DNA from 2 places in the Massilistercora timonensis genome. Region 1 is predicted to be linked to the other one. Evidence: predicted binding sites of a transcription regulator. Region 1 holds the regulator's gene; the other holds the start of a gene.

Region 1 (4,425 bases):
TACAGTCCGCGGCGATGAGAAGATGAGCCTGGTCAAAATAAGGCGCGGTAAGGGGCGCCAGCTTGATCTGCACCGGCCACTGGGAGAGCTGGCTTTCCTGAGGTGCTTTGGCCTGGTGGGAGAGCTGGCTTTCCCGGGATACTTTGCCCTGTGCGGCCAGATGTTTCTGCACGGCTTCATAATCGTAGGCTGCCGCCTCCCGGTCTTCAAAGGTGATGGCGCCGGTGGGGCAGGCGGGAAGGCAGTCGCCCAGGCCGTCGCAGTAGTCGTCCCGGATGAGAGCGGCCTTGCCGTCCACCATCTGGATGGCGCCTTCGTGGCAGGCGTTGGCGCAGGCGCCGCAGCCGTTACATTTCTCCTGGTCTATATGGATGATTTTTCGGATCATATGAGATTCCTCCTTCTGTGTTTTTGACTTTCTGGGGAAAGAATACTACAATGAAAAGAAAAAGGATGTTGGATTTCCAACAAAAAGGAGAAAAATGAAAAATCCGTGGGAGAATTGCTTTTTGTTTCATCAGATCGGGGAAGAAGAGAGGAAAAAGCTTCTGGCCTGCATGGACGGCAGGGAAACCGTGTGGGAGAAGGGGCAGATCCTTCTTGGGGAAGAAGAGCCGGCGGACCACCTGGGCATTGTATTGGAAGGAAGTCTCCAGGTAGTCGAGGAGGATATATGGGGCAACCGGGGGATCCTGGAGCAGGTGGGCGAGGGCGAGCTCTATGGAGCTGCATTTGCCTGCGCGGGGATCCAAAAGAGTCCAGTCAGCGTGGTGGCGGCGAAGAAAAGCCGCGTTCTGAGGATCCAGATGGAGAAGCTGATGCAGGTCTGTCCCAACAGCTGCCCGGCCCATCAGCAGATGATCCGCAATCTGGTGTATCTACTGGCCAGAAAGAATGTGGCGCTCAATGAAAAAATCAAACACATTTCCCGGCGGACCACCCGGGAGAAGCTGCTGGCCTACCTGGCAGATCAGGCAAAGAAGGCGGGAAAGAAGGATTTCTCCATCCCCTTTGACCGGCAGGAGCTGGCAGATTACCTGTGCGTGGACCGCAGCGCCATGTCGGCGGAGCTTGGGAAACTGAAGCGGGAAGGGAAGATTGATCTCTGGAAAAATGAGTTCCGGCTGCTGTCTTGAGTTTTCGCCGGCCAGAGGGTATAATGAGGACTAGAGTATAGAAAGAATACCAGGAGGGAACTATCATGAAGATCTATGATTCTGTAAACAAAACCGAGGTAGAAGTAGACGGCACCAAGGGCCTGATCCAGCTGATGAAGGACGGCCGCCAGGTGGACCTGTACCTGAAGGAGAAGAAAAGCGACGAGGACGGTTACATGAGCTGGGATGTGGAGCACTGGTCCAGCGTAGACGGCAAGCGCTTCATCCGCTGCTATTCCCTGGAAGGAAGAGTTTTAAGCGAGTCCACCGGCCATAACATCTATGACCTGGAGAACGACTTCAAGCCGGAAGAGGCAGAAAAAGTAGAGTTAAGCTAATCCATTTGGGAATGCGATGCCCTGTACCCATGCATTTGGGTACAGGGCATTTTGCATTTAGGTACAGGGCAAAAGTCAATTTAGGACGTAGTAAAATGTAAAAAGGCTACGTCCTAAATTGAAAAATTTTCTAGAAATACTGTTGACAAACAAAAAGGGGAGTGCTAAATTAATAGTCGGAAGGAATTAGCACTCGAAAGTAATGAGTGCTAACAGACCAAAAACCTGAGAGGAGGAAGCCGTGATGGTAGCAGAACAGGGCCTGAGTGAACGGAAGCTTAAGATTCTTCACGCGATCATCCAGACTTACCTGGAGACAGGCGAGCCGGTAGGTTCCCGGACCATTTCCAAATATACGGATATGAATTTAAGTTCCGCTACGATCCGCAATGAGATGGCGGACCTGGAAGAGATGGGCTACATCATCCAGCCCCACACATCGGCGGGACGGATTCCTTCGGATAAGGGCTACCGATTATATGTAGATATGTTGATGGAGCAGAAGGAGCAGGAGCTCAATGAGCTGCAGGAGCAGATGCTGGATAAGGCAGACAAGATGGAACAGCTCCTGAAGCAGGCGGCAAAGGTTCTTGCCAGCAGCACCAACTATGCCACCATGGTCTCCACCCCCATGAACAGCGCCAACAAGCTGAAGTTCATTCAGCTTTCCATGGTAGATCCGGAACAGGTGATCGCAGTGATCGTGCTGGGAGGCAATGTGATCAAGAACAAGATCATCCCCATCGAGGAGCCGATCAGCAATGAGAATCTGCTGAAACTGAACATGCTTTTGAACACCACGCTGAACGGGATGGCCATCGAGGAGATCAACCTGGGGCTGATCGCCAGGCTGAAAGAGCAGGCCGGGATCCACAGCGAGGTGATCGGAAATGTGCTGGACGCCGTGGCGGACGCCATTCAGATCGATGAGGATATGCAGATCTACACCAGCGGCGCCACCAACATTTTCAAATATCCGGAGCTCAGCGACAAGCAGAGCGCGCAGGAGATCATCAGCGCCTTCGAGGAGAAGCAGCAGCTGACGGAACTTGTGACCCAGACCCTGTCCCGGGAGGACAACACAGGGATCCAGGTCTACATCGGCGATGAGACGCCGGTACAGACCATGAAGGACTGCAGTGTGGTCACCGCCACTTATGAATTGGGCGAGGGGATGAAGGGAACCATAGGTATCATCGGACCCAAGCGAATGGATTACGAGCATGTGCTGCGGTCCATGAAGCGCCTGCAAAATGAGCTGGATCAGATGTTTCACAAGAAAGAATAGGAAAGGTGGAATGACCCTTGGAAAATAAGCAGGAGAAAAGCCAGGAAGAAATGGTGAAGGAAGCTGTGGAGGAGGCGAAGGCCAAAGCCCAGGAGGCAGAGGAAGCCAAAGCCGACGCCGCCGGGGAAGCAACAGAAAAGGAAGAAAACGTTTCCAAAGAAGAGGATTCCAAAGAAGAAACCTCTGAGGGGACGGAAGGAAAAGAAGAAAGCGAAGACTCATCCGGTAAGAAACTGTTTGGCAAGAAGAACAAGAAAGACAAGAAGGATGAGAAGATCGAAGAACTGACGGATAAGCTTACCCGCCAGATGGCTGAGTTTGATAACTTCCGCAAGCGTACAGAGAAGGAGAAATCCCAGATGTACGAGATAGGCGCGAAAGATATCATAGATAAGATCCTCCCCATCGTCGACAACTTCGAGAGAGGTCTGGGGGCGGTGACGGAAGAGAAAAAAGAAGATCCCTTTGTACAGGGAATGGAGAAGGTGTATAAGCAGTTAATGACAACACTGGACGGGATTGGAGTCAAACCCATCGAAGCGGTGGGCAAGGAGTTTAATCCGGATTTCCACAACGCAGTGATGCATGTGGAGGATGAGGAGCTTGGCGAGAACATTATCGCAGAAGAGTTCCAGAAAGGTTATATGTACCATGATTCTGTGGTGAGACACAGCATGGTAAAGGTAGCAAACTAAGATTGAAATCATAAATTAGGAGGAAGAGCATTATGGGCAAGATCATTGGAATTGACTTGGGAACAACAAACAGCTGTGTAGCCGTAATGGAAGGCGGACAGCCTACCGTTATCGCCAATACCGAAGGCGCCAGGACTACACCGTCTGTAGTTGCATTTACAAAAACAGGAGAGCGTCTGGTAGGAGAGCCTGCGAAACGTCAGGCAGTCACCAACGCGGAGAGGACCATTTCTTCTATTAAGAGAGAGATGGGTTCCGATTACAGAGTTACCATCGACGGAAAGAAATATTCTCCACAGGAGATTTCCGCGATGATCCTTCAGAAGCTGAAAGCGGATGCGGAAGGCTATCTGGGAGAGAAAGTGACAGAGGCGGTTATCACCGTTCCTGCCTACTTCAACGACGCGCAGCGTCAGGCGACCAAGGACGCCGGCAAGATCGCGGGCCTGGATGTAAAACGTATCATCAACGAGCCTACAGCGGCGGCCCTGGCTTATGGCCTGGACAATGAGAAAGAACAGAAGATCATGGTTTACGACCTGGGCGGCGGTACTTTTGATGTGTCTATCATCGAGATCGGCGACGGCGTTATCGAGGTTCTGTCCACAGCCGGAAACAACCGTCTGGGCGGCGATGACTTCGACCAGAAGATCACCGATTACATGATCGCTGAATTCAAGAAACAGGAAGGAGTGGACCTGTCCACCGACAAGATGGCCCTTCAGAGACTGAAGGAAGCTGCGGAGAAGGCAAAGAAAGAGTTGTCTTCCGCAACCACCACCAACATCAACCTTCCATTTATCACTGCTACGTCAGAAGGACCGAAGCATTTCGACATGAACCTGACGAGAGCGAAATTTGATGAACTGACCCACGATCTGGTAGAGAAGACTTCTGAGCCGGTGACCCGCGCGCTTTCCGACGCAGGGATCACAGCTTCCGAGCTT
Region 2 (4,425 bases), on a different contig from region 1:
TAACGGTATCCATACCGGCGCTCATCATCGGGATGTTGAGCCGGATCGTCTTCGTCAGATTGGTAGACAGGTCTACCTGATTGGGAATCACTTCTGAAAAAGCCGGAACCAGCAGCACGTCGTCAAATGTAATTCCCTCTCCGATTATCTTTCCCATGTTATATCTTCCTCCCTTTCTTTCGTACCATTTAAATGCTATAATAACGAATTTCCCCGGTCCCTGTCAACCATTTCTTTACTGCCGCACCACTTTTCTGGGAGCCAGGAGGAAGAAACCTTCCACAATGGTGTCATTGGGTTCAAAAATAATCTTTTTCTGCTGCCCGTGTTCCGTTACCACCAGAGCATAGAGCCTGCCTCTGCCTGTGCCGGAACTGTAGTCCAAAGCCTTGGCCCGCTGATACTGGCGAAGCTCGATGGCATCAATGGGGGCCAGCACTTCCAGATCATTCACATTCATGGAGAAAACCCGTTTCCTCTTTGCCTTATGCATGATCTTGTCGATGTCCAGATCTCCGTTCACATAGAGGTATTCATACTCTACATCCAGCCGCCGGATCAGGATCACCGTCGCCGCGATCACAGCCACGGGGATGATGATCCCCAGGGGGAATAAAAATACGATCAGCACGGACACAATGGACAAGGAGACCAGAAGCGCCTTCAAAAAGACATCCTTCATGGTAGTCTGCTTTTTGATCAGTTGTTCTGTATAATAGTCACTCATGTTCTTTCCTCCAAAACAGAATATCAATTTTATCTATTGTATCATATTCTGACACAAAAAGAAAACTCCCCCTGAGGGGAGTTTTCAAAATTTTCACTTTTGCCCGGAATTACATCATTCCCATTCCAGCGCCGCCTGCAGGCATTGCCGGCGTCTCTTCCTTAATGTTAGCCACAACAGACTCGGTGGTCAACAGTGTGGAAGCTACGCTTGTCGCGTTCTGCAGCGCGCTTCTTGTAACCTTGGCAGGATCCAGGATTCCCTGTTTTACCATATCCACATACTCTTCTGTCAGCGCGTCAAATCCTACGCCCGGATTGGACTCCGCCACTTTGTTGATGATGACTGCTCCTTCCAGTCCTGCGTTGGCCGCAATGTGATAAAGAGGAGCTTCCAGGGCCTTCAGCACTACCTTGGCTCCTGTCTTCTCGTCGCCTTCCATGCCGTCCGCCAGCTTCGCAACTTCCTTGGCTGCGTGGATATAAGCAGAACCGCCTCCTGCGATGATCCCTTCCTCAACCGCCGCTCTGGTAGCTGCCAGGGCGTCTTCCATACGAAGCTTCGCTTCCTTCATCTCTGTCTCAGTAGCCGCTCCCACACGGATCACTGCTACTCCGCCTGCCAGTTTAGCCAGACGCTCCTGCAGTTTCTCACGATCGAAATCAGAGGTGGTCTCCTCGATCTGTGCCTTGATCTGGGCGATCCGGTCAGAAATGGCTTTCTTATCGCCAAGTCCGTCTACGATCACGGTGTTCTCTTTCTGAACCTTTACAGATTTGGCACGGCCAAGCTGCTCCATGGTAGTCTCTTTAAGATCCATGCCCAGCTCGTCGGAGATCACCTGTCCGCCGGTCAGGGTTGCGATATCTTTGAGCATCTCTTTTCTTCTGTCGCCGTATCCCGGAGCCTTTACCGCAACTACGTTGAAGGTTCCCCGCAGCTTGTTGACGATCAGGGTGGTCAGCGCCTCGCCCTCGATATCCTCAGCGATGATAAGAAGTCTTGCTCCGGACTGTACGATCTGCTCCAGCAGCGGAAGGATATCCTGGATGTTAGAGATCTTCTTGTCTGTGATCAGGATATAAGGATCTTCCAGGTTAGCTTCCATCTTATCCATATCGGTAGCCATATATGCGGATACATATCCACGGTCAAACTGCATACCTTCTACCAGGTCCAGTTCTGTCTTCATGGTCTTGGACTCCTCGATGGTGATCACGCCGTCGTTGGAAACCTTCTCCATAGCGTCCGCCACCATCTGGCCTACTTCTTCATCCCCTGCAGAGATGGCCGCAACTCTTGCGATCTGCTCCTTGCCGGTCACCTTGCTGGACATTTTTGCAATGGCCTCCACCGCAGTATCCGTAGCTTTCTTCATACCTTTACGAAGGATGATGGGGTTGGCCCCTGCCGCCAGGTTCTTGATCCCCTCATGGACCATCGCCTGCGCCAGAACGGTAGCTGTGGTGGTTCCGTCTCCGGCCACATCGTTGGTCTTGGAAGCAACTTCTTTGATCAGCTGCGCGCCCATGTTCTCAAATGGATCTTCCAGTTCGATCTCTTTGGCGATGGTCACGCCGTCGTTGGTGATCAGCGGAGCGCCAAAGGACTTATCCAGGACAACGTTGCGTCCCTTTGGTCCGAGAGTCACTCTTACGGTATCTGCCAGTTTATTAACGCCTACTTCCAGCGCTGCTCTTGAGTCAGCGCCATATTTGATTTCCTTTGCCATAGCTGCATGCCTCCTAATCAATTAATATGGTCTTCTTATTCAACGATTGCCAGGATGTCGTCCTGTTTTACGATAATGTATTCTTCGTCCTCGATCTCCACGGTGGTTCCGGCATATTTGGAATAGATCACCGTCTGACCTACGGACACGTTCATCTTCACTTCTTTTCCGTCTACAGTTCCTCCGGGTCCTACGGCCAGCACTTCCGCCTGCTGCGGTTTCTCTTTGGACTGTCCCGGGATCACGATCCCTGATTTGGTTGTCTCCTCAGCCACCAGCTGCTTCAATACGACTCTGTCGCCCAATGGTACTAATTTCATAATTTATGCCTCCTTAAACATCTATCTCAGGGTTGTTAGCACTCATAAAAAGAGAGTGCTAAAAGACTCTAGATATAAAATAGCACTCTCCGTTTGGTTTGTCAACAATTTTTATAAAATCCATTCTGAATATGAAATACGATCACACGGCCCAGCTTGTTCCAGTACCGCTCCCGTATCTGTCCCTGGCAGCTTACACTCTCTTCCTCCTGCTCCAGACTGCAAGTGTAAAGCGCGTCCAGAGAAAATACCGGCAGCTCTGTCTTGCCGGTGAGAAGCCAGATGGTCTCTTTCTCCGGGTCGCAGTTGATCACCTTGCAGATGTGGATCGTCTCGTCAAAGAAGCCGTCCTTTAAGATCACCCGCTCCATCTTCAGTTTCGCGGGGCACTCCTCGTACATATGCCTTCTCGCTCCTTTCCCTTACTCATAAGGAAGGGTATCAGTCGCCCGATACCCTTTCTCCTTAGTTGTTTCTTTCTTTCTTGATCCGCTCCAGCTCTGTGAACACGTAATCATTTACTACCTTGATGTAAGTTCCCTTCATACCAGAAGAGCGGGACTCGATCACGCCTGCGCTCTCGAATTTCCGCAGGGCGTTTACGATCACCGAGCGGGTGATGCCTACCCGGTCCGCGATCTTGCTGGCCACCAGGATCCCTTCCGTGCCGTCCAGCTCATCGAAAATATGGATGATGGCCTCCAGTTCCGAATAAGACAGTGTGCTGATGGCTGACTGGACGATGTGCTCTTTGCGGGTCTCCTCTGCGCTCTCCTCATTGACGGACCGGAGCATTTCCAGCCCTACCACCGTGGTCCCGTACTCACTTAAGATGATGTCGTCGATCTCATACATCTCCCCCAGTTTATAGATGAACAGGGTTCCCAGCCGTTCCCCCGCGATCTCGATGGGAGTGATGATGGCCTGGTAGCCTTTCACTGCAGCTTCCGAAAAGCCCAGGGTCTCAAGATTCACATTTTCTTTTGTGGAAAGAATGCTCAGGAGCCGTTCGTTCAACATCTCATCAATGTGTTTCCCCACATCCTTTTCGATCAGTTCCTCGATATAAGGAACATCACTGCATTTGCTCACTCCGAGAACCTTTCCTTTTTTGCTTACCACAAAAACATTTGAGTTCAATATTTCCGTCAGGACCGCATAGATGTCATTAAACACTACCTTACTCGAATTATTGTTATGCAGTAATTTGTTGATTTTTCTGGTTTTATCCAATAATTGTACGCTCATTTGCACTCCTCCATCCTTTGAATGTGATTTTAGCATATATTTCAAAAACATTCAACGAATTTTTCGGTTATTTTTCCTCTTTTTCAGAATTTTCTTTATTTTCTACAAAACCGCACTGATCGTTGCTGCAACGCAGCTTATTTCCCTTTTCTACCATGTAGGAGCCGCACCTTGGACAACTCTTCCCGGAAGGCTTCTGCCAGGACATGAACTCGCACTCCGGATTGTTCTCGCAGCCATAGTACTTCCTGCCTTTCTTGGTCTTACGGAGCACCACCTCTTTTCCGCACAGCGGGCATTTGACCCCGATCTTCTCCAGATAGGGCTTGGTATTGCGGCATTCCGGGAATCCCGGGCAGGCCAGGAATTTCCCGTGAGGTCCGTACTTGATCACCATG

Evidence for each region. The regulator HrcA, encoded in region 1, represses chaperone genes, less so after heat shock. The targets are predictions, from matches to a motif close to TGTTAGCACTCNNNNNNNNNGAGTGCTAACA.
Region 2: the regulator HrcA is predicted to act here: its motif matches at 2,813-2,843, upstream of ACML7B_RS04250 (co-chaperone GroES).

What each region holds. Positions count from the first base shown of each region.
Region 1 covers NZ_DBGCJQ010000070.1:17,571-21,995, forward strand. Annotated here, with positions in the region: gene ACML7B_RS06385 (ATP-binding protein) at 1-388, opposite strand, end outside; gene ACML7B_RS06390 (Crp/Fnr family transcriptional regulator) at 510-1,136, shown strand; gene ACML7B_RS06395 (hypothetical protein) at 1,202-1,495, shown strand; gene hrcA (heat-inducible transcriptional repressor HrcA) at 1,740-2,783, shown strand; gene grpE (nucleotide exchange factor GrpE) at 2,801-3,478, shown strand; gene dnaK (molecular chaperone DnaK) at 3,511-4,425, shown strand, end outside.
Region 2 covers NZ_DBGCJQ010000050.1:3,456-7,880, reverse strand. Annotated here, with positions in the region: gene guaB (IMP dehydrogenase) at 1-157, opposite strand, end outside; gene ACML7B_RS04260 (DUF6106 family protein) at 236-727, opposite strand; gene groL (chaperonin GroEL) at 837-2,459, opposite strand; gene ACML7B_RS04250 (co-chaperone GroES) at 2,495-2,779, opposite strand; gene ACML7B_RS04245 (hypothetical protein) at 2,881-3,180, opposite strand; gene codY (GTP-sensing pleiotropic transcriptional regulator CodY) at 3,245-4,027, opposite strand; gene topA (type I DNA topoisomerase) at 4,095-4,425, opposite strand, start outside.